DNA from 3 places in the Bhargavaea sp. GQ12 genome. Region 1 is predicted to be linked to each of the others. Evidence: riboswitches for the same ligand, from Rfam matches in the RefSeq annotation. Region 1 holds a riboswitch; each other region holds the start of a gene.
What was found. A riboswitch is a leader RNA that binds a small molecule or an ion and turns the genes downstream of it on or off. The one in region 1 is predicted to bind S-adenosylmethionine.
Positions count from the first base shown of each region.

Region 2: another riboswitch for S-adenosylmethionine. It lies ahead of ssuE (NADPH-dependent FMN reductase); the one in region 1 lies ahead of AC6CHQ_RS11520 (LLM class flavin-dependent oxidoreductase).
Region 3: another riboswitch for S-adenosylmethionine. It lies ahead of AC6CHQ_RS05710 (aliphatic sulfonate ABC transporter substrate-binding protein); the one in region 1 lies ahead of AC6CHQ_RS11520 (LLM class flavin-dependent oxidoreductase).

Region 1 covers NZ_JCAXEU010000012.1:41,513-51,757, reverse strand. Annotated here, with positions in the region: gene AC6CHQ_RS11545 (DUF2339 domain-containing protein) at 1-2,109, shown strand, start outside; gene AC6CHQ_RS11540 (SDR family oxidoreductase) at 2,408-3,109, shown strand; gene AC6CHQ_RS11535 (hypothetical protein) at 3,248-3,763, shown strand; gene AC6CHQ_RS11530 (MBL fold metallo-hydrolase) at 3,787-4,767, shown strand; gene AC6CHQ_RS11525 (catalase) at 5,063-6,715, shown strand; SAM riboswitch class I at 6,887-6,991, shown strand; gene AC6CHQ_RS11520 (LLM class flavin-dependent oxidoreductase) at 7,156-8,532, shown strand; gene AC6CHQ_RS11515 (sodium:solute symporter family protein) at 8,554-10,056, shown strand.
Region 2 covers NZ_JCAXEU010000018.1:45,826-56,070, forward strand. Annotated here, with positions in the region: gene cshA (degradosome RNA helicase CshA) at 1-1,048, shown strand, start outside; gene AC6CHQ_RS13845 (PH domain-containing protein) at 1,253-1,732, shown strand; gene AC6CHQ_RS13850 (PH domain-containing protein) at 1,722-3,269, shown strand; gene AC6CHQ_RS13855 (DinB family protein) at 3,328-3,804, shown strand; gene AC6CHQ_RS13860 (LLM class flavin-dependent oxidoreductase) at 3,848-5,227, opposite strand; gene ssuE (NADPH-dependent FMN reductase) at 5,251-5,796, opposite strand; SAM riboswitch class I at 5,960-6,070, opposite strand; gene AC6CHQ_RS13870 (LLM class flavin-dependent oxidoreductase) at 6,125-7,153, opposite strand; gene AC6CHQ_RS13875 (rhomboid family intramembrane serine protease) at 7,352-7,963, opposite strand; gene acpS (holo-ACP synthase) at 8,032-8,406, shown strand; gene AC6CHQ_RS13885 (LolA family protein) at 8,465-9,607, shown strand; gene alr (alanine racemase) at 9,694-10,245, shown strand, end outside.
Region 3 covers NZ_JCAXEU010000004.1:188,428-198,672, reverse strand. Annotated here, with positions in the region: gene AC6CHQ_RS05730 (AAA family ATPase) at 133-1,290, shown strand; gene AC6CHQ_RS05725 (vWA domain-containing protein) at 1,302-2,708, shown strand; gene AC6CHQ_RS05720 (YugN family protein) at 2,777-3,211, shown strand; gene AC6CHQ_RS05715 (D-TA family PLP-dependent enzyme) at 3,507-4,613, shown strand; SAM riboswitch class I at 4,713-4,824, shown strand; SAM riboswitch class I at 4,895-5,002, shown strand; gene AC6CHQ_RS05710 (aliphatic sulfonate ABC transporter substrate-binding protein) at 5,083-6,075, shown strand; gene AC6CHQ_RS05705 (ABC transporter permease) at 6,082-6,915, shown strand; gene AC6CHQ_RS05700 (ABC transporter ATP-binding protein) at 6,930-7,658, shown strand; gene acsA (acetate--CoA ligase) at 7,673-9,370, shown strand; gene AC6CHQ_RS05690 (MetQ/NlpA family ABC transporter substrate-binding protein) at 9,367-10,185, shown strand; gene AC6CHQ_RS05685 (methionine ABC transporter ATP-binding protein) at 10,197-10,245, shown strand, end outside.

The sequences.
Region 1 (10,245 bases):
ATTGGGCTGGGCGGTCCAAAAGAATCAGGAGAGGAACCGCCGGAGCCTAAGCAAAAAGAAGAAGAACGGGAACTGCCCGAAGAGGCCGGCCAGCCCGGAATGGCGGAACCGGATGGAACGCCGGATGACCAGAGAAGCATGCAGCCGCCCGGCTCATATGGCTGGCTGCGCCAGCCCGGCGAAGAAAAGCGGGTACAGCCAGGGAAAAAAGATACTCCTCCTCCGGCTCCGAAGCCGGTTTTCAAGGAACAGAAACCGTTCGACTTCGAGCAGCAGTTTGCGGTCTGGTTGCCGAGGGTGTTCATGGTCATCCTGCTGCTTGGCGTACTGTGGGGTCTTAAGGTCAGCTTTGACATGGGTTGGATCACCGAAGGGGTCAGGGTGGTTCTCGGCTACCTCGGATCCGTCCTGCTCGGGTATCTGGGCTACCGGTCCGTCCGGAATGCCCGGCGCGGATTCGGCCTTACACTCTGGGGCGGGACGATCGTCCTCGGGATCCTGACGACGTTTGCTGCAAATCAGCTTTACGGCTATCTGCCGCTTGTCCCGGCATTTTTGATCGGCATTGCCTATATTGCCGCGGGTATCTATGCATCGGTACGGACAAAGTCGGAGACGCTCACCGTGTTTACGGCGATTGCAGGCTTCCTTCTGCCGTTCCTTCTGGAAGGGGAAGGGGCGTCCGCGCTCATGTTCTGCGCGTATGTCCTGATTTTGTTCCTGTCGCTGTTCTACGTGTCGATCAGAAGCCGTCACCGCGTGACGTTCTATGCGCTGTTCCTTCTGTTTAACGTGACACTGTTCCTGTATCTTGTGCTGGACGGAATACGGGGCGGGCATGAGAATCTCATTGCGGCTACCGCACTTATCCAGCATCTGGCGCTTCTTTTCTTTTACCTGAAAGGCAGTATTCCGAGATTCATCTTCACGGAAGTGCTGCTGTATGTGAACTTCGTGTTCGGCATCATGTGGATCCAACTGTTCGACGAGCCTACACTGCAGGCCGCATACGGTGTGCTGGCAGTTCTGTATGCTGCACTGGCTGTGTATGCCTCCATGTTGAAAGATCCGCCTCTGCAGGACATCTTGTCGACGTTGGCAGTGGCGGCAACCGCCGCCTTCATCCTCAGCTTCCGCATGGATGAGCCGGCGATGAAGCTGATGCTGCTGTTCGTTGTCGGAGCGGCCGGCATTTGGGCCGGGCTCCGTTCGGGTGCGATGCGGACGCTTGCCGTGTCGGGCGGGCTTTATGCACTTGGTGCATTGTCCACGGTGTCGTTTGGCTGGTTCCAAGAGATTTTCTCCGCAGAACACGCCGTATGGCTCATGTTCATCGGCACACTTGCGCTTGTCTATGCTGCGTTTTATCAATACCGGCCCGCATGGATCAAGACTTCACAGGTCGATGCCGCGCTGATTGCCGGTCAGATTGTTGTCCTGATCTACCTGTTCCGTCTGTCTGGTGTTCTCCTTCGGGATGTGGATCTGCCAATAGGACCGGAGTGGCATCTGAGGATTGGCCTCATCGGCCTCTTGGCATTCGGCAGCTTCTTCCTTCAACGGTCGGCTCATGGCCGGTATGTGGCCGAAGCCGGGGTGATTGAGTTTCTTGTACTCGGTGCCGTCCTCATGTTTATGCCGATGACCGGCTGGCGGGGCGGCGGCTACTGGCTCAGCTTCGTGGTCAGCCTGCTGTTCGCGGCCGGGATGACTTACCTGTTCGTAAAAGTGATACGGGGACAGCTTGCCTCAAAATTCCGGATGGGTGTTCCGGTGATTGCGTTCCTGCTTCAGTTCTACTATTTCTTCCTGTTGAACAAGTTGCTCTTCTCGGGCGTCAGAGAGTTTGGCTGGCAACAAGAGACGGTTCTTTTCGTCCACACCTTCCTTCTTTTCCTGTTCGCGTTCGTGTCAATCACGGCCGGCAGGAAGATGGGCTGGAAAGCGGTGCGGAACGCCGGCTTCATTATTCTCGTTGTCAGCTTCCTGAAGCTGTTCATCATCGACCTGGCCTCGGTCTCTGTCGTCATCCGCGCGATTCTCTTTACAGCGGTCGGTGCAGCCGGCCTCATCTATTCGAGGACGCTGCAGAAAGAAGACGGGGAATAAGGGAAAGCCTCAGCTTCCGGTTAACGCCGGAAGCTTTTTTTATTTTCAGAAGTGGTTTCGTCATTCACTCCTATAATCTCGTCATTCGACCGCCCGGTTTCGTCATTCAACAGGATAATCTCGTCATTCGACCGTCTCGCCTGGGCGAATGACGGAATTAAGGCCACGAATGACGAAATTGGAGCCCGGAATGACGAAATCAGGGCCATGAATGACGAAACCGGCCAAATCTCAATTTCCTTCCCCTGTCTAATAACAGCGTCCCCGGGTATAGGATGGAAGAACAGGAGGCGGTAGAATGGAAAACCTGCAAGGCAAAACAGCGATCGTGACAGGCGCGAGCAGTGGCATCGGAAAGGCCATAGCCCGGCGGCTCGCCAAAGAGGGGATGAATGTAGTCCTTGCGGCAAGGAGCACAGAAAAGCTGACGGACGTGGAAGAGGTGATCAACAGCAGCGGGAGCGGCGAGGCCATCGCAGTACCGACCGACATGGCGGACAAGACGAGTGTCGGAGAACTTGTCCGAAAGGCGCAAGAGGCATACGGTTCCGTCGATATCCTTGTCAACAATGCCGGGCAGATGCTCGCCGGAACGGTGCGCTCGGGAAAGACAGAGGAATGGGACAGCATGATCGATGTGAACATCAAGGGTGTGCTATATGGCGCAAACGCAGTTTTGCCGGGAATGATCAGCCGGGGAGCCGGCCACATTCTGAACATCGACTCCGTCTCGGGCCACGAAGTGACCAAGACAAGCACCGTCTATAGTGCGACGAAGTTCGCCGTACGGGCGGTTTCGATGGGTCTTGAGAAGGAACTGGCCCGCACCGGTGTCCGTGTGACCAATATTTCACCGGGGATGGTCGACACTCCGCTGATGGGCTCTAGAAGCGTCGACAGAAAAATTCTTGATCCGGAAAACATTGCGGATGCCATCGTCTACGCCCTCACCCAACCTGCCCATGTCAATGTAAACGAAATCACGATCAGGCCGGTCTGACCAGTATATCCGGTACCCGTATGGCTCTCTTTAAGCTGATGCCAAGCGGGTCCTTTCTTTTCATAGAAAAGAAGGTTCAGAATTATTGAACTGTTGGAAGACTTTACGTAAGATTGATGATAAAAGGAGGCGGCCTGAATGTCAGACCCTACAATTTTTGAAAACCTCAAGGTCGCGTTTGAAAATCACCTATATAACTTGGACAACCTGGAAAAAAGGATTCTGATTACGGGTCGTTCTGATGTTATGAATCTGGCCGATCTGTCCCGCACGCTCATCATCCGTTTTGTGCGTACTGATCGTCCGGATATCCCAGTCGAAGTGGAGCTGTCGGCATCCGCCAGGGACCTGGCAGGCGAGATACTGGAAGTTTCGGGAGAAGAGCCCGGTGTGACACTAAGTGTCCGGTTCTATAAACCGATCACGGACGCCGCTAAACAGTGCGAAAGCATCGGAGCCTTGCTTGCGGATCTGTGGGAGCGTGACATCCGGCTTACGCAGACTCTGAGCTTCGACTATCCCAAGGGGGATGCGGGATGGACGAACCGGGTGGAGGCTGTGTTCAATACCCGCCTGGATGAGGATCACATGGGGGCCATCGGCGGATTTGCCGAATCGGTGATCGAGGCGGCGGGAAGGATCGCCGCTATTTAGTGAGAGGGGAAGGAAGTGGGGATATGGCAGAAGCCATCAGACAACAGACATATACCATTTATCCGGTTATTCAGCCGGCGGACTATCCGACGCTGAAGACCATCAATTTCTTCCTTATCCGAAGGGAAGACGGGCTTGTCCTGATTGATGCGGGTGTGGATACAGATGACTGCATGGACAGGCTTCGGGACACTCTAAAACAGGCGGGCGCAGAAATCGGTGACCTGGATGCCATTCTCCTGACGCACCACCATGAGGACCATGCCGGGCTCGTGCCGAGAATCCTTGAGGAAAAAGATATCCCGGTCTATGCGCATCGTGACGCGGTTCCGAGGCTGAGGCTCGATAAGGAGTTCCTTGAAATGCGCCTTGCTTTTTTCCGGCGGCTCTACCGTGAGATGGGCGGCGGTGAGATGGGGACAGGGCGCTTCGCCCGTCTTGAGCAAACGATACGGGAAGCTCCGAAGTATGCACTTAAGGCTGAAATCGTTGAAATCGGAGAAGGGGATCGTGTTTTCGGTTTTGAGGTGATTGAGACGCCGGGCCACTCTCCTGACAGCATCACATTCCTGGATGCGGAGGGCCGGGCGGCATTTACGGGGGATGTGCTGATTGACGGCTCTTCCGTCAATGCCATCATCGACCCGGCAGCGAACGGAAGCCGGCTCCCGTCGGTCAGCCAGCAGCGCCGTTCTCTCGAAAGACTGGCCCGGCTGGATGCCGATGTCCTTTATACAGGACATCACGGTTCTATCCGCAATCACAGGGAACTTGTACGGGACCGCATTTCCAGAATGGATAAGAAGTGTGAGAAGCTGATCAGTCTCATCGGAAGCGGCATCTCGGTCCCTGCGCAAATCACAGAAGCCTATTACGGCAAGCTGTACAACACACAGTTCCCGCTTGTCATGTCTGAGATTATCGGACATCTCGACTATCTCGAAGAACAGGGGAAAGTGGAGAAGGCGATGGAAGACGGAGTGTGGCACTATCATCCTGCTTGACAAATATGGAAAAATCACTCTCATTTAGATTGGATGATTCTCATTCTTGAATTCGAGATTGAACTTCATTAATAAATATGAGATGAGATGAATAAGACTGTCCTCATAGGGGAAAATAAAAAATTGATACTCAAATCATTTGCAAGTCGGCTGCGGCTTGATTATACTTGATTTGAAGTTGTTTAGAATAATTCTATTTAGAAAGTGATTCTAAACAAACCAGCCCTTCCTACTTTAAAAACATTCTGAAAACAGGTAGTATAAGGGTATAGACGATCTCAAGGAGGTTTTCATGTTGGCGGAAGACAAAAAGATGAATGGTTCAAACGAGCAGGTCGATCGCGAGGCGCTGACGACTCGCCAGGGACATCCCGTAATCGACAACCAGAACATCAAAACACTCGGCAACCGCGGTCCTGCGATGATGGAGAACTATCACTTCATCGAGAAGATGTCGCACTTTGACCGGGAAGAGGTACCGGAGCGTGTCGTGCACGCACGCGGTACGGGTGCATTCGGTTACTTTGAGACATACGGCAAAGTCGGTGACGAGCCGGCCGAGAAGTACACACGCGCAAAGGTATTCCAGGATGCCGGCAAGAAGACACCGGTACTTGTCCGCTTCTCCACGGTTGCCGGATCGAAGGATGCTCCTGAAACTGACCGTGACCCGCGCGGCTTCGCGGTGAAGTTCTACACAGAAGACGGCAACTGGGACCTTGTCGGTAACAACCTGAAAATCTTCTTTATCCGTGACGCGATGAAATTCCCTGACATGATCCACGCCTTCAAGGCGGACCCTGCGTCGAACGTTCCGGACCCGCGCCGCATGTTCGACTTCGTCTCCCGTTCGCCTGAAGCGACACATATGATCACATTCCTGTTCTCCCCATGGGGCCGTCCTGCAACCTACCGCCACATGCAGGGATCGGGCGTCAACACATACAAGTGGGTCAACGACAAGGGCGAAGCGGTCCTCGTCAAATACCACTGGGAGCCGAAACAGGGCATCCGCAACCTGACGACAAAAGACGCAATGGAGATCCAGGGCAAGAACGTCGCCCACATGACTCAGGATCTCTACGAAGCGATCGAGCGCGGCGAGTATCCGGAGTGGGAACTCTATGTCCAGATCATGGAGGACGGCTATCATCCGGAACTCGATTTCGATCCGCTGGATGATACGAAACTGTGGCCGGAGGATAAGTTCCCTTGGCTGCCGGTCGGCAAGATGGTCCTCAATGAGAACCCGACGGACTTCCATTCACAGATTGAGCAGGCGGCATTCGGTACGGGAGTGCTCGTCGACGGAATGGACTTTTCCGACGACAAGATGCTCCAAGGCCGGACATTCTCCTACTCCGATACACAGCGTTACCGTGTCGGCGCGAACTACCTCCAACTACCGGTCAACGCGCCAAAAGCGAAAGTCCGCACGAACCAGCACCGCGGCCAGATGAGCATGCGCACACCGGAAGAAGCAGGAGGCAATCCGCACATCAACTACGAGCCGTCCATGGTCGGCGGCCTGCAGGAAGCGGACAAATCCGAGCGCACGCCTCACAACCCTGAATACAGCGGCAAGGTCATGAGTGAGCAGATCGACCGTCCGAACAACTACGGACAGGCCGGCGAAACTTACCGCGCATTCGAAGAGTGGGAGCGCGAAGAACTCATCTCCAACCTGTCTGATGTGCTATCGATCTGTGACAAGCGCATCCAGGATGCAATGGTCCATCACTTCACACAGGCTGATGAAGACTATGGCCGCCGCGTGAAGGAAGGCATCGAGGCGAAGATGAAGGAAATTGAAGCAAAAGGCGATGATGACCGCCTTCCTGGCCAGGAAGCAGGCGTCAAGTCGAAATACGGCGAAGGCGGCACAAACGCCCAAAACGAAGCTGTTGACGAAGCCGTTGAAAAAGGCCGCGAAACAGACGGTTACTAATTACTAAAACTCCGGTCATCATAGGCTGTCCAACTTCTGATGACTCTTGATGGGAACGATGCATGCCACGTCGCATGCATCGTTCTTTTTTACCATTTTGAGTATTCAGTGTTGACTGACTTATTCAATATCTATATCATGGAGTCAACCTTACTAACTGAATAGAAGTTTTCCTTATCTAGAGACGGGGGAGGAATCTGGTCCTACGATCCCGCAGCAACCGTTACGATGTAACAAGGTGCTCATTCCAGCAAGCGTATGCTTGAAAGATGAGGGTGGAATAGATGAATTTGCCTCTTCCCCCTCCGGGAAGAGGTTTTTTTGCTTGTCCGGGATGTGCTTTGGGGCTTGCGGTATGAGAGCTAAGGCAACCCGACAACCATTATTCCGACTTTTTATATGGAGATAGTTAGTTAAGGACCTGAAAGGGGAGACGATTCATGGGGAAGAAAAAGCAGATTCATTTAAATGGTTTTGTACAAAATTCACCGTCACCGCACTCGACCGGCCTTTGGAAGCATGAAAAAGACGAAGGGATTAACCATAACGGGCTGGATTTCTGGACAGAAACCGCAAAAGTATTGGAGCGGGGGAAATTCGATGCTGTCTTTATCGCGGATGTGCTTGGAACCTATTCGGTTTATGGCAGCAGCCATGAAGCGGCCGTCCGCCATGCTGTACAGTTGCCTGCGCACGACCCGTTATTGATCATCTCCGCCATGGCACAGGTGACAGAACATATCGGATTTGCACCGACTGTCTCTACGACTTATGCCCAGCCTTATGCATTGGCGCGCCAGCTCTCGACATTGGATCATGTGACAGAAGGCCGGCTCGGATGGAATGTAGTCACTTCCTATCTGGAAAGTGAAGCGGTCAATCTCGGGTTGTCCGGACGACTCCCGAAAAGTCAGCGCTACGACCGTGCGGACGAATTCCTCGAAGTGGTGTATAAGCTTTGGGAACACAGCTGGGAAGACGACGCAGTAGTTTATGACAAAGAAGGGGATACATTTGCAGACCCGTCAAAAGTCCATCCAATCCGGCACCATGGGGAATTCTTTGATGTTCCGGGTATCCATTTGACCGAGCCGTCTCCTCAGCGGACACCGGTTCTGTTCCAGGCAGGGGCCTCACCGCGGGGACGCGATTTTGCGGCCAAGCATGCGGAAGCAGTATTCACAAAGGGCCATTCCCTGCAGGCGCAGCAGGCCTATTCCGCTGATTTGCGTAAACGCGCCGCTGCACACGGCAGAAGTCCCGAAGACATCCGGATCTTCCCGATGATCCTTCCGATTGTAGGCTCCACGGAGGAAGAGGCGCTCTCCAAATACGAGGACCTGAAAAATCATGTGAGCTATGAAGGGACAGCGGCACTTCTTTCCGGCCATACAGGAATCGATTTCTCGAAATATGATCCCGATCAGTACATCGAGGACATCGAAACGGATGCCGTGCAGGGAAATCTGGACATGTATACGAAAGACCCGAACAAGAAATGGACTTTGCGGGAAGCCGTGCTCAACCATGGACTTGGCAACGGGACAGCGAAATTCATTGGGACCCCAGAGCAGATAGCGGACCATATCGAGGAATGGGCAACAGTAGGTGATGTGGACGGCTTCAATATCGCACAAAGTTATTCACTCGAGACATTCCGTGAGTTTGTGGATCATGTCGTTCCGGAGCTGCAGAAGCGGGGAATCTACCGGACTGAATATGAGGGAAAGACATTGCGGGAAAACCTATTCGGCACAGGCTCTGCGCGTCTGCCTGAAAGCCACCCGGCAAAACAACTTTCGTCATTGGTGAAGTAAAACGGAAAAGAAGGGAATGCCATGAACACTGTCACACTATTTACCTGGATCGGGTTTGCCGCTTTTCTGGCAATCATGCTCGTTCTTGGCTATATCGGCACAAAGAAAACAAAGAACATCCGGGACTTCGCAATAGGCGGGGGACGCCTGGGGCCCGTTGTGCTGGGTCTCTCTTTCGCTGCCACTTACCTCAGCGCTGCGACTTTCCTCGGTTATCCGGGCTGGTCACATGAGTGGGGGCTCACGAATCTCTGGCTCATGCTTGCGATGATTGGAGGGGGAGCTATAGGAGTTCTGATGGTCGCGAAGAAAATCCGTAAACTGAATGAAGAGCAGAAGTCTCTCTCATTGCCGGATTGGCTTGGGGACTATTATAATAGCGACCTTTTGCGTGTGGGAACCGGCCTCATTCTGCTTTTTAACATCTTTTATATTGCCGCCCAGTTTGTAGCCGGAGCAAGGATTTTTGAGTATTTATTGGGGATGGACTATCGTACCGGCCTGATCCTCATCACCGTCATCGTGGTGGTGTATGTTTTCGGCGGCGGAGCGTTTGCGGATATCTATACAGATGCCGTTCAAGTGATTCTGATGGCGATTGCAGGAATTGTGATCTTCATATCCGGAATCGTAATCTTCTGGAGGGACGGCATCGCGGCCACATTTTCCGGGATCACCGACAACCTGGCGGCACAGGATCCCAATCTCGTGACTGTTTTTAACCCTGATTCGGCTCACTTCTATTCGATCGGTGCAGTGATCGGCGCAATCTGCATCCAGTGGGCCTTTGCGTCCGCACCTCACTTATTCAATAAAGTTTTGGGCATCAAGAGCGAAAAAGACCTGGGTAAAATGATTCTGACCTATGTCATCGTGGCTTCGCTTAGCGTATTGGTTCTCTTTGGAGGACTCTATAGCAGGGTGGCGCTGGGATCCGGGGACGTCGTTGCGGATCTGGCTTTGATGGAATATGTGGCCTGGGCATTCCCAGCTGCTGTTGTTGCATTATTCGGTGTCGTGATTCTGGCTGCGGCCATGTCAACAACGGACGGGCTGTTCGTCTCGATTTCCACTGTTTTTGCCAATGACATTTTCCTGAAATTCCTGGTCAGAAAAGGCTATGTCAGAGTCGACGAAGAAAAGGCGGAGAAAATCGCGCTTCGGATCAGCAGGCTGACCGTTCCTGTTGTGGGAATCATCGCCCTTCTGATTGTGATGAAACCGCCTGCTTACATGGGAGATATTATGTGGATCGGCATTTCCGGAGTCGCAGCCGGAACATTGGGCCCCATTTTATATGCAGTGTATGGGAGAAAGAAGGCTTCCGCCAGAGCAGCAGAGGCATCAATGATCATCGGACTCCTTGCCTACCTGATCCTCTACTTCAGCGGCATCATCCCAAGCACGATGACGGCCGGTGCAGTGGCGACCGGGATCGGTATTTTGACCATGTTTGTATTGGCAAATGTTCTGGAATCAAAACAGGAAGAAGTCCTGATTCCAGAGGCGGAACAGGGGCGCTAAGGGGGCTTGACCATGTTTGTGAATGAGATGCTGACTGTCTGGCTTTACGGATTTATCATTATTTATGCCATTGTCGGATTTGCATTGTGGAAGTGGTACTTCAGCAAATAGAGAAATTGCTGAATTCATAAATGATTGAAGATTTCATGTTGACAGACGATATGGGGTCCGATATGCTTAGGATAATCT
Region 2 (10,245 bases), on a different contig from region 1:
CATCAAGCGCGGAACGATGAAGCTTCACGGCGTCGAAACGCTCGTCCTTGACGAAGCTGATGAAATGCTGAACATGGGCTTTATCGAGGACATCAATGCGATCCTCGAGAACGTCCCGTCCGAGCGCCAGACGCTTCTCTTCTCCGCAACGATGCCTGGCCCGATCCGCAAAATCGCGGACAGCTACATGCACTCGCCTGCAGAAGTTCGCGTCAAGGCGAAGGAGATGACGGTCGAGAACATCGAGCAGTTCTTCGTGAAAGCGCAGGAACGCGAAAAGTTCGATGCCCTCACACGCCTGCTGAACGTTCACACGCCTGAACTCGCAATCATCTTCGGCCGCACAAAGCGCCGCGTCGATGAAGTGGCACAAGCACTCAACCTCCGCGGATACCTCGCAGAAGGCATCCACGGCGACCTGACACAGGCAAAGCGCCTGTCGGTCCTACGCCAGTTCAAAGAAGGCAAGATCGATATCCTCGTTGCGACTGACGTTGCTGCACGTGGCCTTGATATCTCGGGCGTCACACACGTCTACAACTTCGACATTCCACAGGACCCTGAAAGCTATGTCCACCGCATCGGCCGTACCGGCCGTGCAGGCAAGAGCGGGGTTGCAGTCACATTCGTCACACCGCGTGAGATGGGTTACCTCCGCACGGTTGAGGAAACAACGAAAAAGCGCATGACGCCACTTCGTCCGCCATCCGAGGACGAAGCGCTGGCCGGCCAGCAAAAGCTTGCCGTCAGCCAGCTGAAGGAACTCGTCGAGAAAAACGAGCTCAACGACTATCGCATCCTCGCAGAAGAAATGCTGCAGGATAACGATGCCATTGACCTCATCGCAGCAGCGATCAAATCGCTTACTCGCGAGCCGGACGGCACACCAGTCAAAATCACCGAAGAAAAACCGCTTCCGTTCCGTGGTGGAAACCGCGGCGGCGGTTACAAGGGCCGCAGTGGCTCCGGCAGAAGTGGCGGCTACAACCGCGACAGCAGCCGTCGCCGTGACGGACGCCGCCCAGGCGGACGCCCGCGCAACCGATAAGAACATTAAAGAACCCGGAAAGCCGTTCAGGCTTTCCGGGTTTTTTTGCGTTCTGGCGAAAGTGATGAATGAGTTTGCGAAAGGGTCTCTGAAACTGGCAAAGTGCCGCCTTGCAAAGTCTCAACCCTTTATGATTAAATTTATGAAACGTTTCCCAAGCCTTTCCGTATACAATAGAAAGAAGTCATAGAAGGGGTGAACCGGATGAGAAGAGAACCGGCGAACCGCATATCCGAGAAGGGGCTCACCGTCTGGAGGATCCATGGGATCTTCTATACGCTGATTGTCCTTGTCCCGGCGATTGCGGCTAGTGTACTGGCATACATATTTGAAGGCCCGATCTGGATTTATATCGTGTCGGGGGCGGTTTCCGTGATTGCGGCGTATCTGCTGATTTTCCTGTTTCCGAAGATCCGATGGCAGCGTTGGAGGTACGAAGTGAGGGAAACGGAAATCGAGCTGCAGCATGGGCTGTTCATCGTAAAGAGGACGCTCGTGCCGATGGTCCGGGTACAGCATGTCGACACGAGCCAGGGCCCGATCCTCAGGAAATATGCCCTCTCCGGCATTACCGTATCGACGGCCGCGACCAATCACGAAATCCCGGCGCTCCAGATGGAAGAGGCCGACGAGCTGAGGAGCCGGATCTCCGTGCTCGCGAGGGTGGCGGAAGATGATGTCTGAGAAGAACAGGCTGCACTGGGTCACTGCTGTCATCGAGCTTCTGAAGACGCTGAAGGAAGCGATCATTCCGCTCCTCGTCATCGTTGTGGCGAACGGCATTGGACGGGAACGGTCGGGGAATTTCTGGCTGGATAATCTGACCATCCTGATTTTTGGTGCATTTGTCGTGTTTACTGCGGTTGCCGGCTTCGTCAAATGGAAACGGTTCGTCTACTGGTTCGAAGACGGGGAACTCCGGATCGAGCACGGGCTGTTTGTAAAGAAAAAGCGCTATATCCCGTTTGAACGGATTCAGAGTGTCGATTACACGGAAGGGATCTTCCACCGGCCGTTCGGGCTCGTCAAGGTGAAGATCGAGACTGCGGGCAACTCGTCCGTCCTGGAAGGGGCGGAGGCGGACCTGACGGCGGTGACCCGTGCGGAGGCGGATCGTGTGAGCTCGGTCATCTCCGAGGCGAAACGCCGCCGTGCAGGCTTGCAGGAAGTGCAGGAGGATGGGACAGAAGCGGTCGCCGTCCTTCCGGCAGAAGAACCGGAGGAAGAAGCGAAAGTCCTTTTCCGGATGGGACGCAAGGAAATTTTCCTTCTGGCGACGTTCTCGGGAAGGATCGGCATCATCTTCTCCGGGATCGCGATTTTCCTGTCGCAGTTCGCCGACATCCTGCCGTTTGACGTGATCTATGACGAAGTGGTCGCGTTTATCCGGTTTGGCGTGTTCATGGTCGCCGTGGCGGTCCTTGCGGTGATGCTCGTCGGCTGGGTCCTGTCTGTCGCCTGGACGTACCTCGGATTTTACGGATTCACTGTCTCGTTTGACGGGGATGACCTGTTCATCTCAAGAGGGCTCCTGGAGAAAAAACGGGTCACCGTACCGCTGAAGCGCATCCAGGCGGTGCGGGTGAGCGAGAACCCGTTCCAGAAACTTCTCGGCTATGTATCGGTCAAGGTGCATAGCGCCGGAGGGAGCGCGAAAGAGGGAGGCGCGGCAATCGGGCTGTTCCCGCTCGTGAAGAAGCGGGAAGTCAACGGGCTTCTTTCGGAGCTTTTCCCCGATATTGAAACATCTGGAGAACTAAAGAGGATTCCTGTGAAATCCCGTCCGTTCTATTACAGGCTCGACTTTATTTGGGTAATTCCGCTGACGGCCGCTTCAGGGTACTTCCTGTTCCCGTATGGCCTGCTTGCGCTGCTCATCATCCCGCTGATTATCCTGCTCGGACTCTGGCAGCACCGCTCTGCGGGCTGGGCTGTAAGGGATCGCCAGCTGACCGTCCGGTGGCGTGATTTTACGCTGCACACGGTCTATGTGTTCAGGAAGCGGGTCCAATCGATGCAGGAGCATCAGACCATCTTCCAGAGGCGGAGGAATGTCGCGACTGTCACGGCAGCATTCAAGTCTGGCGTCATGCCCAGCAAAGCACCCATCCGCCATATCGATGAGGCGGATGCGGACCTGCTGATGGATTGGTACGACCCGAGAAATCGGGCGCAGACACCGGCTTCCGTTGAAGGAACTCCTGCCGCCGAAGGCGAATAAGTTCATACAGACGGGCCTCCCCGAGCCGGGAGGCCCTTTTCTGACAGGAGGGGTCGGGTTGGAAGAGCTTATATTTCGCCATATGCAGACGGTCCGTGAGATGACGCTGAAATGCTTGGACGAAACACCCGAGGAAATTGCGGGCATTATTCCAGACGGGTTCAGCAACAATATCCACTGGAATTTTGGGCATATCCTGTTTATCCAGGAGCGGCTCGCCCTGGAAGTGGCAGGCGAAGAGATGGAGCTGGCTGCGAAATACCCGGAGTACTTTGCTGCGGGCACGAAGCCGTCTGATTGGAAGAGTGAGCCCCCGTCTCTGATCGAGATCAGGGAGGAACTGGACACCCAGACGGAGCGTCTTCAAAAGCTGCGGGCAGGCCGCCTGGACGAGCCGCTTCCGGAACCGTTCACGAACCGCATGGGCCTCACATTCCGCATGACCGGCGAAACACTGCTGTTCTCGTTTTACCATGAAGCCCTTCATCTGGAGACAATCAGGCAGATGAGGAAACTGATCCGTGCCGCTGAGTGACAGAAAAATCCCGGACCGCAAAGCGGCACGGGATTTTTCCTGTTCAGACGGTTTCCGGTTTCCGGCTGAACTGCTTTCCTGGATGACGGGCGGGGAGGCGGTTGCCATTGCCGAACAGGTTGTCGCGCAAGGAGGTGCCCCCGTAATCTTTAGGTACACGGCCGCGTGCCTGGAGGATCGGGATGACCCATTCGCCGAATTCCTTGAAGGTCCTATGCGCAAGGGCATAGGCGATGTTGAATCCGTCGACGCCGGTCTCGTCGGCCCACGCCTCGAGCACGTCCGCAACCTGCTCCGGCGTGCCGACGATTGCGGTGCCCATGCCGCCGACGCCAATCGATTTGATGATCTCACGGATTGTCCAGTTGCGTTCCGGATCGATTTTCGTGAATGTCTCGAGCGTGGAGCGGATCGCGTCATTTTCGACGTATTCGACGCCGGCATCAAGGTCGGCGCCTGACAGGTCGACGCCCGTCCAGCCGCCGAACAGGGCAAGTGCGCCTTCATCGGAGATGTAGGACTGGTACTCATCGTACTTCTCACGGGCTTCTTGCTCGGTCCGCCCGATGACCGGTGTGACCAGTGTCAGGATCTTGATCTCTTCCGGATCACGTCCGGCTTCAGCTGCCGCTTCCCGGAGCCTCGTGACGGTCTGTTTGGCCGCGTTTTTCGTTGGTGCTCCGATAAAGGCGAGTTCAGTGTGCCTTCCTGCGAATGAACGGCCCTTTGGCGACGCGCCAGCCTGGAACAGCACCGGTGTACGCTGAGGGGACGGTTCCGACAGATGGGCGCCCGGCACCTTGAAGTATTTGCCGTGATGGCCGATATCGTGGACTTTGGAAGGATCCGAATACACACGGTTTTCCTTGTCGACTTTCACGGCATCATCTTCCCAGCTGCTTTCCCACAGTTTGTAGCACACTTCCAAGTATTCTTCCGCGATGTCGTAGCGCTCGTCGTGGGAAACCTGTTCGTCCAGACCCATGTTGAGGGCGGCGCTCTTCAGGTAGGATGTGACGATGTTCCAGCCGACACGTCCCTTTGTCAGGTGATCGAGTGTCGAGATTCGGCGGGCGAACGTGTACGGATGCTCGTGGCTGACGGAGGCAGTGACACCAAAGCCGAGATGATTCGTGACAGCCGCCATGAGGGGGACGACGAGGCTCGGGTCGTTGACCGGCGACTGTGCACCTTGTCGCACCGCTGCTTCGCGGGAACCGCCATAGACATCGTACGTACCAAGTACATCTGCAAGGAACACAGCATCATAGCGGGTCTCCTCGAGGATGCGTGCAAGCTCGATCCAGTAGTCGCAGTCCTTGTACCGGTGGGACTGGTCATCGGGATGCGCCCAGAGGCCGGGAGACTGGTGACCCGCTGTGTTCATCTCGAACGCATTCAGGTAAATACGTTTTTTGGTCATGGTCATCATCCTTTCATTCTGGCTCAGGCATGGGTTCGGCTGTGCTGCCTTCGGATCAGTTCCGCAAAATAGGCCGTCTGTTTCTCAAGGCGGCTGAGGCAGTCTCCGTCAAGCACAGGGATGTCGAGATTCTTGTCGATCACATCATCCGTCAGGTAAATCCCTTTTAGGGCATGCCCCTTCAGCGTGGAAAGGAGCGGCTTGAGGGCATAGTCGAGTGCCAGCAGATGCCCGGGGCTGCCGCCGGTCATGAGCGGAAGGACGGGGGTGGATTCCAGCACATCTTGAGGCAGAAGGTCGATAAACGCCTTAAGGACTCCTGAATAAGCGGCTTTGTAGACAGGGGAGCCGACGACGACCCCCTGCGCTTCCCGGATGCTCGCTGCGGCGCCCGTGACGGACGGGTGGCTGAAGTCTGCTGTAAAGAGGGCTTCGGCGGGAATGTCCCGCACGCTCAGGTGGGTGACGATGAACCCCTTGTCTTCAAGCAGCCCTCCGATGTAGCCGAGTACTCGGTCCGAGCGGGAAGCGGCACTCGGACTGCCGGAGATGATGACAATTTCGGTCATGGATATTCATCCTTTCTTTAATGAGGTCATTTGGCGGATGGGGTTGGATTGACGGATTCCGCTGAAAGGTTCCGGAAAGGATGAAGAATAGGAAAAGGCCCTTTTCCCATTCAAGAATGAGAGAAGAGCCTGGGCAGAATACAATTACGCCTGCCTGACTGTTTTCTCATCTTCAGGACAGATCTGTCCTTCCGGAGTTAGCACCATACAAACCGGAGTTTGCTGGTTGCTGAGGCTTCGCAGGGCCAAGTCCCTCCACCTCTCTTGATAAGAAAAAAATTATGAATTTTTCAGCTTGATGAACAGTATAGCAAAGCTTTCGGCATTGTCAACGATAAATTTCAGACTTTTCTGTAGAGCTGTCACTTGCCGGAATAAGATGCGGACCCAGCAGCCGGAAGGAGCGGGCGCGTTCAGCTACTTTCGGCAGCGCTGTGTGCAGGATGAATTCATCTATCCGGTAAGCCTCATGGAGCTGCGCCAGTTGCTGATGCACATAGTCGGGTGTCCCTGCGATGATGTCTGCCTTCAGCTCTTCGACTTCATAGGGAACACCTGCCTGTCTGCCGAACGAATGAGCCGCTTCGGTGGATGTCAGCGTGAATGAACGGCCGTTCTGCAGATGCACTTTGATGATTTTGTAATCACCTGCCAGATTTTCAGCTTCTGCCTGCGTCGGCGCTGCCAGCACATGGGCGGCAGCGATGAATGTTCCGCCGGGATGAAGTTCCCGGTACGCGGCGGCTGATTTTTCCAGCACGGTGCGATTGTTGTTGATGAACAAAGCGAATACAAATCCGATTCCCAGTCTTGCCGCGAGCCGGGCGCTATCCGGGCTTGCACCAAGAAGATGGACATCAGGCCGTTTGGACGGGAGAGGGGTGGCCTGGATGCCGGCCAGCGGATGAGCTTCCGGTACTTCATCCCGGATCAGTTGCATCAGATGGGCCAGCCATTCGGCAAAGTCTGTCCCGTCGTTGACCGTCCCAAATTGCAGGGCCTTCGTGGAGAGGGGAAGGCCGCCGGGTGCCTTTCCTATACCGAGGTCGACCCTTCCAGGAGCAAGCGCGGACATCAGATGGAAGTTTTCAGCGACTTTAAAAGGACTGTAGTGCTGGAGCATGACGCCTCCGGACCCGATGCGGATGGACTCTGTTTTGGCCAGCAGATGGGAGACCAGCACCTCAGGTGATGAACCGGCTACGTCCTGGGAGTGATGATGCTCGGACACCCAGAACCGGCTATACCCCCATTTTTCCGCCTGTTGGGCCAGTTGCACTGTCTGCTGCAGGGCGTGCTCTGCGGACGCCCCCGGAAAAACCGGGCTTTGATCTAATATGCCAAGTTGATAGCTCATGAAGAACCCCTCCAATATGGTGATTTCAAATGCCTGAATGTTTGGTGGCAGGCAGGTGTCAGTGCACACTGAATTCTAATACCCTTATAACTCTACCTGATTAGTAGGTTTTAGGGTAGGTTGAATTTTTCGCAGGCGGGAAGGTACCTTAGCAGAACCACATCAAAAAAGCCCTGCGGGAGCAGGGCTTGGGGTACTTTAGCGGCGCTTCTTGCGCCAGCTTGTGATATTCTTCGGTTGGAAGTAGCTGAAGCCGACGAGGAAGCCGACTGCCAGGCCGGTCAGGTGGGCGGTGATGTTGATGTTCGGTGTCAGGAACGTCATGATCACGCTGATGACGATGATCGGCAGGATGATCTGGCGGATTTGCGGGAATGCGCCCTTCGTATGGTACACAAATGCGCCGAACGCGCCGAAGATTCCGTAGATGGCACCACTTGCGCCGACATAGGCGTAAGAGCCGTCATGCAGAAAATAGGATGCGACATTGCCGAATAGGCCGGCCAGGAAAAACAGGTTCAGGAACCGGATCTTGCCTGCAATCCGCTCAAGCTCCGGGCCGAACAGGAACAGGGCGAACATATTGAACAGGACATGCATGAGTCCGGCGTGCAGGAACATCGGTGTGATAAAGCGCCACCAGTCGCCGTCAGCGATCAGCCGGTTGATGCCCATTCCATGGAACATGATCAGGTCGCCGATGCCGGGCAGGATGGTCAGGATGTAGATGATCACGTTGATCGCGATCAGCGCCGAGACGACCGGATAAAGCCGGATGTACTCGGAGAAGCTTTCTCTTCTGATAAACATGGTTTCACCTCAATTTACATAAGAACAGTATACCGCGTTTGGCGCGGTCCAGAAAGCGGGGAGAACGGATGATCACGGGAATTGGGCTTGATATAGTGGAAATGGACAGGATCAGGCAGGCGGACGGCCGCAGCGACCGCTTCCGGGAGAGGATCCTGAGCAAGGAAGAATTGGAGCGATATGATCAGCTCGGCGGCACCCGCCGGACCGAATATCTTGCCGGGCGGTTTGCCGCCAAGGAAGCATTTGCAAAAGCGCTCGGCACCGGAATTGGCGCGTCGTGCGCGTTTTCCGACATCAGTGTGCTTTCCGGCGAAGGCGGCAGGCCAATGCTGTATTTCAGGGGCAATCCGGCGCCTGGTTTTGTCTCGATCACGCATTCGCGTGAATATGCAGCCGCCCAAGTGATCCTGACCGGATTCCCGGCAGCCCTGTCCGAATAAACCCGGCCCCTCTCTCATAGGATGTTCCACAGGAGCGAAATGAGAAAGGGTGAAGGAATTGCGGAGCCGGATATTCGCAGGAATGCTCATCGTGCTCGTCATGCTGCTGGCGGCATGCGGGTCACAGTCGAAGGAAGACGTCATGAAAAAGCTGAGCGGCAAATGGACGGATGCAAAAGGTTATGAACTCACCGCCGTCATGGAGATCAAAACCGGCGATGAGCCGAGGCTGTATGACGTGGAAGTGTGGCACACAAAGCCGGACTATTACCGGGTCAATGTGGCCCAGCAGGGCTCCAAGGAGTCCCAGATGATCCTCCGCAACAAGGATGGGGTATTTGTCGTTACGCCTTCAATCGGCAAAACGTACAAGTTCCAGAGTGACTGGCCGGAGAAAAACAGCCAGGCTTATCTGATCGGTGCGCTTGCGGAAGACATCCGCGCGGACAAGGATGCGGTGATGAAGGAAGAAGACAAGGAATATGTCTTTGAGACGGTCACACGGAACAACCACCGGAAGATGCTGCCTTATCAGCGTATCCACATCGACAAGAAATCGCTCCTCCCTGTGAAGGTGTCGGTGCTCAATGAAAACAAGGAAGAGCAGATGAAGATCACGTTTGAAAAAATCTCTCTCGGCACAGAGCGCAGTGCCGGCGACTATGCGGTTGAAAAGCATTCGAAGGCACCTGAAGGCGCCGAAGGATCCGCGGATGACGCCGATGCGACGGAAGAAGAGGCAGAAGGCGAAGACCAGGAAGGCACCACGGAAGAATCAGACAGTGCGACCGATGAAGAAGGCAATGAAGAAGGCAAGACAGAAGAAGGAGATGAAGAAGCGGGTGCCGAATTGGATGGTGAGGAATTCCGCACATCCTATCCGCTCTTGAAATGGGAAGGCGTCGACCTGCTGGAAGAAGAAGTTGTCGGCAAAGGTGAAGAAAAGCGCGTCTACCTGACATACGGCGGCGAGAAGGAATTCGTCATCGTCCAGCAGCAGGCGAAGTCTCCTAAAGAAGCGCTCGTTCCGGTATTCGCGGAAGGGGATCCGGCACACCTCGGCTTCACAATCGGCGCAATCACCGATAACTCGGTCAGCTGGGAAAAGGGCGGCGTATCCTACTTCCTCGCCTCGAATGCACTGAGCCGCGAGGAGATGGTGGAAGTCGCGACATCGATGATCGAAGCAGAACAGAAGTGACCTGCAAGTATTGACGGCTTTCTCCCTCCGGGCGGATAATGAAAAAGATAAAGAGATATCCGTCAATTCGAAGGGAGAACGGGGAAATGGAACAAATGGAATGGGGCCGGCCGACAGTGGCGGCCATCGATCTGGAGGCGATCCGGGAAAACGTGCGAAACACGGCACGTCTGACCGGCCCGGACACTGGCGTGATCGCGGTGGTCAAGGCGGACGGCTACGGGCACGGCGCGGCCAGAGTCGCGGAGGCGGCGCTGGAAGCGGGCGCAATGATGCTCGCGGTCGCCACTCCGGATGAAGCGGTGGAACTCAGGGAGGCAGGCCTGGAAGCGGACATTCTGCTTTTGGGCGCCTCCCCTGTTCCGTTCGCGCGCATTGCGGCTGAACAGGATATTATCATCACTGCTGACTCGCCGGCCTGGATGGAGGCAGTTGCTGCCGCCGCGCCTGATTTCGTGCGCCCGCTCCGGGTTCACCTGAAGGTCGATACAGGAATGGGCCGGCTCGGCGTCAGGAGTGCGGAAGACCTGCTCCGGATGTACAGGGCTGCCAGGGCGGCAAACATCTCTGTCGACGGCATCTTCACTCATTTTGCGACGGCCGATGAGCCCGACAATGAGGTATGGAGGATGCAAGCC
Region 3 (10,245 bases), on a different contig from region 1:
CTTGTCCCAAGGGATCGAGCGTTTTTCTATTGCCGTCAACAGACCCTTTGGCTTACTGCTTTCCAGATTAGGGAATGAGAAAGGTGGAAACGCTGATTGATACAGACAGCATGAGACAGGAGCAGTGGTGAGATGGAAAACAATCTTACAAAAATAGATGAAATTAAAGATGCGTTGAATGCGAGGTTCCAGGAGCGCGAAGCCGAGATCGAGGCGATCCTGGTCGCGGCGCTGGCGCGGCAGCATATCCTCATGATCGGTCCGGCCGGCACGGCGAAATCCGCGCTGGTCATGGAGCTTTCAAAGATGATTCAAGGGACACAGTATTTCCAGTGGCTGCTGACGAGGTTCAGCACGCCGGAGGAGCTGTTCGGCCCTTTGTCGCTGAAGGATTTGGAGCAGGGTGTCTACAAGCGGAATACGAAAAACAAGATGCCGGAGGCGCATGTGGCATTTCTTGACGAGATTTTCAAAGCGAACAGCGCGATCCTGAACAGCCTGCTGACTCTGCTGAATGAGCGGGTCTTTTACAATGACGGCACTCCTGTGCAGGTGCCGCTCATGTCGGTGATCGGGGCATCCAATGAATTTCCGGAGGACGGGGAGGGGCTTGAAGCCCTGTTCGACCGCTTCCTTTTACGCTTTGAAGTAGATTACATCGCCGATGAGGCGAATTTCATTGCGATGATGAAAGACTCGGGCCAGCATCAGCAGAGGCCGACGATGACTCTGGAGGAGCTGATCGATCTTCAGCACATGACGGATCAGGTCGCCATCCAGGACGAAGTCTATACGGCCCTGTTGAAAATCCGGAACGAGCTGCGGGATGAAGGGATCCGCCCTTCCGACCGCAGGTTCAAGCAGTCGCTGTCCCTCCTGCAGGCGAGGGCGCTGATCAACAAGCGCCAGACTGTATTGCCGGAAGACCTGATCCTCCTCGAACATTCCCTATGGGAGACGACCGACCAGAAAGAGACCGTCTGCATCATCGTGCGCAGGCACGCCCAGGACTCACTGGTCAAAACGCTTGATTCGATGAAGCGTGAGGCGAAGGATATCTTCGGGCGGGTCAGGAAAGACCCGTCGGCCGAGTATGGCATGGAAGCGTCCCAGAAGCTGAAAAAGCTTGAGGCTGACCTGGACCAGTTGAAAGTGCGCCATGAAGGCAGAGGCGAAGAAATCGACACGGTTCTCCTGAAAGTGAAGTCAATGCAGCAGGAACTCGCCGTGAACTCGATGTATGAAGGCGATAATGGCCAGGATACGTCCGGGATCTACTACAGAATGTGAGGCGATGCCGGATGAGTAAGCTGGACTTCGAAGAAAATATCTCTGTCCTGAACACAGACGCCTTCGACAAGAGGCGGTTCAAGGAAATCATGGAGATGTCGAAGGGGCTCCAAGAACTCAGGGATGATGCGGTCATGCCGACTTTTGAGCCGCTGCTCGGAGACATCTGGGCATCCCTGTACAAAATGAAGCCTTCCATCACGGAAGAGGACGCGGTCGGATCCCTTGCGGCCAACAAGCAGATCATGCAGGCGATCATGGCCGATCCGTCATTTGAATCGTTCCGGCATTTCACCCGGTTAAACGACTGGGCCTCCGCGATCAGCACACTCAAAACCGGTGAAAAGACCCACCAGTGGCTGGTTATGCAGACGGAAAAAGACAAGAGCCTGCGGGAGCAACTCAGGAATGTACGTGAACAGGCCAGCCGGCAGCAAGAGGAGCTAAATCCGGAAGCCCTTGCAGAAAGCCTGGAAGAATTCAACGAGAAGCTCAAGGAGACGATTGAATTCAATCTGGAAAGCTTCCAGCAATCGATGGATCAGGCGCGGGACGAGGCCCAGCAGGCCGGTGAATGGCTGAAGTCTCTCCTGGGCGGTAGCCGAGCGGGAAGCGGCGATGCGGAACTGAGGAAAGTCCCGTTGCGCGACAAGATCTACCTAGCGGAGAAAATTTCAACCGACCGCAGGCTGAAGGAAATTGCGGACTGGGCGGGACGGTTCAAGCAGACGGCCCGCAAAAAGCAGAAGACGAAGCAGACCGAGTCGGTGGCCAGGCAGGGTGTCACGACCGGGATTGACGTTGAAAACTTGCTGCCGGTCGAACTCAGCCTCTATACGCATCCGCTGACGAAGATGGATTTCCTCAGGCGCTTTTCTGAAAGGCAGACGATGCAATTTGAACTCAAAGGCCCCGAACATCTGAATAAAGGTCCAATCGTCATCTGCCTGGACCAGTCGGACAGCATGAGGGAGCTGGACACCCAGTCAAAAGGGTTTGTTCTCGCTCTGATGTCGATTGCGAAAAGACAGAAGCGGGACCTGTGCCTGATTTTGTTTTCATCCCAGGTCCGGCAGTTTGAATTCAGCAAAGGTGACATCAGCGCCTCTCAGATCGTCCGGCTCGCAGAAGCATTTCTTGGAGGCGGGACAAAATTCGAGCTTCCCCTTGGGGAAGCCTTGGAGGTCATCGGCGAAAGCCGATTTAAAGAGGCCGACCTCGTGTTTGTCACAGACGGGGAAGATCAGGTAACGGACGAATTCCTAGAGCAATTTCACCAATTAAAACGTGAGAAGGCTTTCCAGGTACTCTCTCTGCTCATCGGCACCAATCCGGAATCAGTCGAACCGTTTACCGACCGGGTGGTCCAGGTCAGTGATTTCAACGAAGAAGGCAGCTTTACCGCCTTTGAAGTCTAAGCTGAACGGGTATGCTCTCCTTTCCTTTTGTAAATGCTGAAAAGGAACAACACAGAGGAGGAGACAGCATGCTGAAGCTTCAGACACAACTTGAAGGGAAAGAGGCATCTTACGGCATTGTGAGCGACTGCATTCGTGACCTCGGCTATCATATGGGCGGAAACTGGGACTATGACCATGGCTGCTTTGACTATACCCTGTGCCAGGAAGGCGGAGAAACCATCTATGTCCGCCTTCCGTTCGTCGTCGTGGACGGCCAGCTGGATCACCCGTTTGCTACCATCAAGTTCGGCACGCCTTATGTGATCAAGCATGTGGTGCATGTAGGCCTGGATCATGACGGAAGTTCTTTGATGGATGCAACCGGCTTTAGCCAGTTCCAGAGTCCGGTTGATAAAGACGGGAACATCACCGATAAAAACAGGTGGATTCACGCAGGAGAAATGGCCGTGGAAGATCTCATGGACTGCATGCATTCGCAGGGATTATTGAAAACGAGCTGATATCGAAAACGCCCGTCCCGAGTGGACAGGCGTTTTTTCGTGTTGGGTGCCGCGAGGTTGTGTACTTTCGGGAAACGTTAGTGTGCTTTCGCGGGCGGATGGTGTACTTTCGGGAGCGTTTAGTGTACTTTCGCCAGCACTTGGTGTACTTTCGTGGCCGCTTAGTGTACTTTCGCGCCCACGCAACAGCTAGCCAGGCGACAAATCAGCCACCCCCCGACCTGTTCCATTGCCAAGCACTACATATTTGGGAGACAATGTTAATAGACTATTCAAACAAAAGGGGGAAGGGGATATGAACGTCAAGGAACTGGACACACCTGCACTGCTGATAGACCAAGAAATTCTTCACGAAAATATCCGCTTGATGCAAGCATACGCCGATGCAAACGGTGTGAAGCTACGGCCCCATACGAAGACACACAAGATGCCATATGTGGCCAGGCTGCAGGAGGAGGCAGGGGCATCAGGTATCACTGTCGCCAAAGCCGGCGAAGCGGAAGTGATGGCGGCACGGGGTCTGAACAATATATTCATCGCCAATCAGGTCGTCGGCAAGACAAAGCTCGAGCGGATCCGGAAACTGGCGGAGACGGCCGATGTTTCATTCGGTGTGGACAGCCCGGTCCAGATCAGACAGATTGAAGAGGTGTTTAGTGGTGCGCAGAAGCCGGCGCAGGTGCTTGTGGAAATCGAAGTCGGGGAGAAGCGGTCGGGGGTCATCGAGGAAAGAGATTTTCGTGTGTTGCTGGAAGAAATCCGCAGAAGTGAACACGTCCGCTTCCGCGGAGTCTTTTCCCACGACGGGCATACGTACAAAGCGGAAAATGCAGAACAATGCCGGGAACTTTTTGAGGAAGCCTCGGCACGGACGCTGCGGTTCGCGGAAATCGCCCGGAATGAGGGGATGGATCCGGAAACCGTGAGCATCGGTTCGACACCGCCATTTTTGCTTGGCTTCGATATCCCTGATGGCATTACAGAAATCCGACCTGGCACGTACGTTTTCATGGATGCGTCCCAGTCAAATGTACTCGGCCATTACGGCCGCTGCGCCGCCACGATCCTAACGACCGTCATCAGCAAGCCGACCCGCGAGCGCGTGATCACTGACGTCGGGGCGAAAGGCATCACCGCCCAGACCCGGAACACCGGCATCACAACCACAAAAGGGCTCGGTAAGATAAAAGAGTTCGACGGGGTCTACCTTGATGGTGTGTTCGACGAGCACGCCATCATCTACAACGAGGCCTTCAGCCGCCAGGTGGAGATCGGCGACAAAGTCCGGATCATCCCGAACCACATCTGCCCGGTGTGCAACCTGCATGAACGCGCCTGGCTTGTCTCCGGCAGTGAAGTCGTGGAAGAAATTCCGGTCGAGGCCAGGGGAAAACTGGGCTAATCCGACCAACGTCCTAAATTTCGGACTATTTGACCATTTATAAAAACTCGAGTTGACCAATGGGGATTCATCCTGTAAGATGGCAATCAAATCAAAATATTCTTATCAAGAGCGGCGGAGGGAACTGGCCCGACGATGCCCGGCAACCTTCAGGCGATGCCTGAAAGGTGCCACATCCAGCCGGACATCCATCTGTCCGGGAAGATAAGAGAGAACGGGACATTCGGCCTCTCTGATCATTCAGGGAGGCTTTTCGTATCCCATCAAAACTGAATAACAAATTCTTATCAAGAGCGGCGGAGGGACTGGCCCGACGATGCCCGGCAACCACCAGACGATGTCTGGAAAGGTGCTAATTCCTGTGGGAAGCAATTCCCAAGAGATAAGAAGAGGACGGAACACCCGCGCTCTCTTCTTAGAAGAGGGCGTTTTTTTAATCCGTACATACAACGAAGGGGAGAGGACAAACATGAAAAATACGAAAATCAAACTGCTCGGACTGACAGCGGCGGCACTATTGGCACTTGCGGGATGCTCATCATCCAACGCGGAGGAAGATGGGAACCCGGACAAGATCCGGGTCGACTACGCGCATTATTCGCCGACGAGTCTCGTACTGAAAAAGTTCGGTTGGCTGGAAGAGGAATTTGAGGAAGACGGCATCAAGGTCGAGTGGGCATTTAGCCAGGGCAGCAACAAGGCACTGGAATTCCTCAACAGCAACAGCGTCGACTTCGGTTCGGCAGCTGGAGCGGCTTCACTCATGTCCAAGGCGAACGGGGCGCCGATCCAGAACGTCTACATCGCTTCGAAGCCGGAATGGACGGCACTTGTCACAGATCCGGACTCCGGAATCGAGAGTGTGGAAGACCTAAAGGGCAAGAAAATCGCAGCGACGCTCGGCACGGATCCATACATCTTCCTGCTGCGCGCGCTGGATGAAGCAGGCCTGTCCGCTGATGACGTGGAGATCGTGAACCTGCAGCACGGCGACGGTGCAAGTTCCCTGACGACCGGAGCGGTCGATGCCTGGGCGGGCCTTGATCCGCATATGGCTCGGCTCGAAGTCGAGTCCGGCTCGGAGCTGTTCTACCGGAACGAAGACTTCAACACCTACAGCTTCCTGAACGTCCGTGAAGAGTTCGCGGAAAAGTATCCGGAGCATGTCGGGCGGGTGATCGAAGCTTACGAGAAGGCGCGCCAGTGGGTGCTCGACAACCCGGAAGAGGCGGCAGAACTGCTTGCGGAAGAGGCGGAGATCCCCCTTGAAGTCGCAGAAATCCAGATGGAGCGCAATGACTTCTCCGAACCTGTTCCGGGCGATGCGCAGCGTGAAGCCCTGATTGAAGCCGGGCGGATCCTGCAGGAAGGCGAAGTCATCAAGCCGGACGCGGATGTGGAGAAACTGACCGATGAACTGATCGACCCGGCATTCGCTGAGAAGGCGATCGGAGAGGAGTGACCGGACATGGTAAAACAGGCGATCTCAATTCCCGGCACAAGCCGGCAGACCAAGGAAAAAGCAAACGCCAAAACGGGGGGCGCCCAGAAAGTGTTGCTAGGAGGGATCCTGCCGCTGGTCATCGTCATCGTATGGGAGGCGCTCAGCCGGGCGGGGGTCTTCCCGTCCTACCAGCTGCCGGCGCCGAGCGTGATTTTGTCTACCATCACCGGAATGGTACAGGACGGTTCCCTCTGGAGCCATGTCGGCATCACGGTCTACCGGGTGTTCGCAGGCTTCCTGATCGGGGCGCTTGTCGCGGTTGTCCTCGGATCCGTCGTCGGGTTCTACAAAAAGGCGGAGCATGTGCTTGACCCGACCATCCAGGCTTTCCGCTCGATTCCGTCCCTTGCATGGGTTCCGCTTTTCATCCTCTGGATGGGGATCGGAGAGCCGTCCAAGGTGACGATGATCGCGGTCGGCGTGTTCTTTCCGGTTTACCTGAACACGGTGAGCGGTATCGCCGGCGTTGACCGAAAGCTGATCGAAGTCGGCCGCATGTATGGCCTGAATGCCTATCAGCTCGTCACGCGAGTCATCCTGCCGGCGGCGCTCCCGTCGTTCCTCACGGGGCTCCGGAGCGGGCTCGGACTCGGCTGGATGTTCGTCGTCGCAGCCGAACTGATGGGCGCAAGCCAGGGACTCGGCTACCTGCTCGTCGTCGGCCAGAACACGCTGTCGCCTGAGACGATCATCGCAAGCATCATCCTGTTCGCCGTGATCGGCAAGTTGTCCGACTGGGTTCTGAAAATCATCGAAGAGCGCGCGCTGCACTACCAGGACCGCGCGGTTCAATCATAAAGGGGGGCTTGGCCATGGCACTTGAACTGAAAAACGTCGGCCGCACATTCGACGGCCAGACAGCGGTGCGGAACGTGAACCTGTCCGCGGGAGAGGGCGAGATCATCGGACTTCTCGGTACAAGCGGCTGCGGGAAAAGCACGCTGCTCCGGGCGATTTCGGGACTGGACGGAAACTATGACGGAGAGATCCGCCTGAACGGCGAATTGGTGGATGGCGTGCAGGAGTCCGCGGGATTCATCTTCCAGGAGCCGAGGCTGTTCCCATGGCTGACGGTATTGGAGAACGCCACATTCGGGTTGTCCGGCAAGACCGGGGACAAGGAGAAAAAAGGACGTGAAATCCTCAGGAAAGTCGGACTCGGAGACAGCGAAAATCTTTATCCGAAAGAGCTGTCCGGCGGCATGGCGCAGCGCGTGGCGATTGCCCGTGCTCTCGTCACTTCCCCCGAGGTCCTGCTCCTGGACGAACCGTTCAGCGCGCTGGACGCCTTCACGAAGATGCAGCTGCAGGATCTCCTGCTCGACATCTGGAAAGAGGCGGGCACGACGATGGTGCTCGTCACCCACGACATCGACGAAGCCCTTTACCTGTGCGACAGGATTGTCATCCTTCGCGGCAGACCGGGGGAGATCGTGAGTGAAATCAACGTCGGGGAGCCGCGGCCGAGACCGCGCGGCAGCATCCGGCTTGCAGAACTGAAGACGGACATACTCGAGAACCTGGACCTGAGCCGGTCCTGAGAGGAGGAAACAGCATGACAATCGTAAAAGAAAAAGTCCTTGCGCCGCTGCCGGGCAACTATAACCTGGAGAACTATGACGAAATCCGCCGCACATTCACCTGGGAAGATGCCTCTTCCGAACTGTTCTGGAAGGCCGGGAAGGTTAACGCGGCCTATGCCACGGTCGACCGCCATGTCGACGAGGGCTACGGCGACAAGATTGCCCTTCATTACGCCAACGGGGATGAACGTCGGTCGCTGACATTCCGCGAGGTCAAGGAAAAGACGGACCACTATGCGCGGGTTCTGAAAAAGAACGGCGTGAAAAAAGGTGATCGGGTCTTTGTCTTCCTGCCGAAAACACCGGAATGCTACATCGCCATTTTGTCTGTCATCAAGATCGGCGCCATCGCCGGCCCGCTGTTTGAAGCGTTTATGGAAGAAGCGGTAAAGGACCGGATCAACGACTGCAGCGGCACGCTGCTCATCACCGACCGGGAGCTCGGCAAGCGCGTCCCGCGGGAAGAGATCCCGTCGCTTGAAACGGTTCTTTATGCGGATGAGATTGAAGCAGAGGAAATCGTAACGGTTCCGGGCGAGGAGCTGACCGAATGGGTCGGGCCTGAAGACGGCATGCTGATCCACTACACGAGCGGCTCCACCGGCAAGCCGAAGGGTGTCCTTCATGCGCACCGTGCCGTTTCCCACCATTATGTCTCGGGCAAATGGGTGCTCGATGTGAAGGATGACGACGTCTACTGGTGCACGTCCCACCCGGGCTGGGTGACCGGCAGCGTCTACGGCCTGTTCGCACCGTGGCTCAACCGGGCGACGGTCATCATCCAGGGCGGCCGCTTCAAGGCTGAAGACTGGTACCGCCTCATCGAGGAATTCGGCGTGACGATCTGGTACAGCGCGCCGACCGCCTTCCGGATGCTGCTGTCAAAGGGAGATGCGCTCAAACAGTTCGACCTTTCATCACTCCGTCACATCCTGAGCGTCGGCGAACCGCTGAACCCGGAAGTCATCCACTGGGCGTGGAACGAACTCGGCGTCCGCATTCACGACACATGGTGGATGACCGAAACCGGAGGACACCTGATCGTGAACCTGCCGGCCGAGCCGATCAAGCCCGGCTCGATGGGCCGCCCGTTCCCGGGCATCACCGTCGGCATCCTGGACGAAAACGGACGGGAACTGCCGCGCGGCGAAGTCGGCCAACTGGCGATTCGGACTCCATGGGCCGGCCTCATGAAGGAAATCTGGGGGAACAAAGACCGCTTCGACGCCTACTTTAAATACGAAGGCTGGTACCTGTCAGGCGACCTCGCCTACCAGGACGAGGACGACTACGTCTTCTTCCAGAGCCGCGACGATGACATGATCAACTCCTCCGGCGAACGCATCGGCCCGTTCGAAGTCGAAAGCAAGCTGATCGAGCACCCGGCCGTCGCTGAAGCCGGCGTCATCGGCAAGCCCGACCCGGTCCGCGGAGAAATCGTCAAAGCGTTCATCACGCTCCGCACGGGCTTCAGAGAGTCGGCCGAGCTGCTCGAAGACATCCGTGTATTCGTCAGGCAGGGCCTCGCCGCACATGCCGCTCCGCGCGAGATCGAAGTCATGGAAGAGCTGCCGAAAACAGTGATTTCCGGCAAGATCCTCCGCCGTGAGCTGAAGGCGCTGGAAGTTCAGCGGGCCGGGGAAGCGTCAGACAAAAGGGGGACGTCATGAATAAAAAAGTTGGAATCATCTTAACCGCTTTATTGCTGCTTGCAGGATGCTCAAGTTCAACTGCTTCCGAAGATAGTGAAGAACGGACCATAAAAATTGGCGTGACCGGCGGGCCTCCGGAGCAAATCACAGAAATAGTGAAGGAAGAAGCTGCAAAGGAAGGCATCGATTTGGAAGTGGTTAAATTTAATGACTATATCACGCCGAATAGGGCTTTAAGCAGCGGAGAGCTGGAACTGAACATGTTCCAGACCAAGCAGTTCCTGGAGAACTATATCGAGGATCGTAAGGATGCCCTCGCGATAGTCGGGACGACTTACAATAGTACGTATGGGATTTACTCCGAAAAATACGAGAGTCTTGATGAAATACCTGACGGCGCAACATTGGGCGTGATCAATGATCCCGTGAATGTCGGCCGCTCCCTCCTTCTGTATGAAGAGGTGGAATTGCTCCAGGTAGAGCAGACAGGCGGGCTCCCGAAGATGAAGGATATTAAGGAGAACCCCAAGAAATTCAAGTTCACGGAAATAGAAGGGCCACTTATGCTGCGCACACTGGGCAGCATCGATGCGGGCGTCGTGGCAAGCACACATGCGATCGATCAGGGGATCAATCCATTGGAAGAAGCGATCTATCTGGAGACCGGCATGGAATTCCCGATGGTGGTTGCGGCCAAGGAAGAGGACAAAGACGACCCTGATTATAAAAGAATTACGGAATTGTACCATTCGGATGCCGTAAAAGAGTTTATAGAAGAGAGATATGAAAACGTGATTGTTGTGACAGACGACCCTTTCCAACTGGATGAATAGGGGGAAATGCAATGATTGAACTGAAAAACATCAGCAAGACGTTTCATGATCGAAAAACAA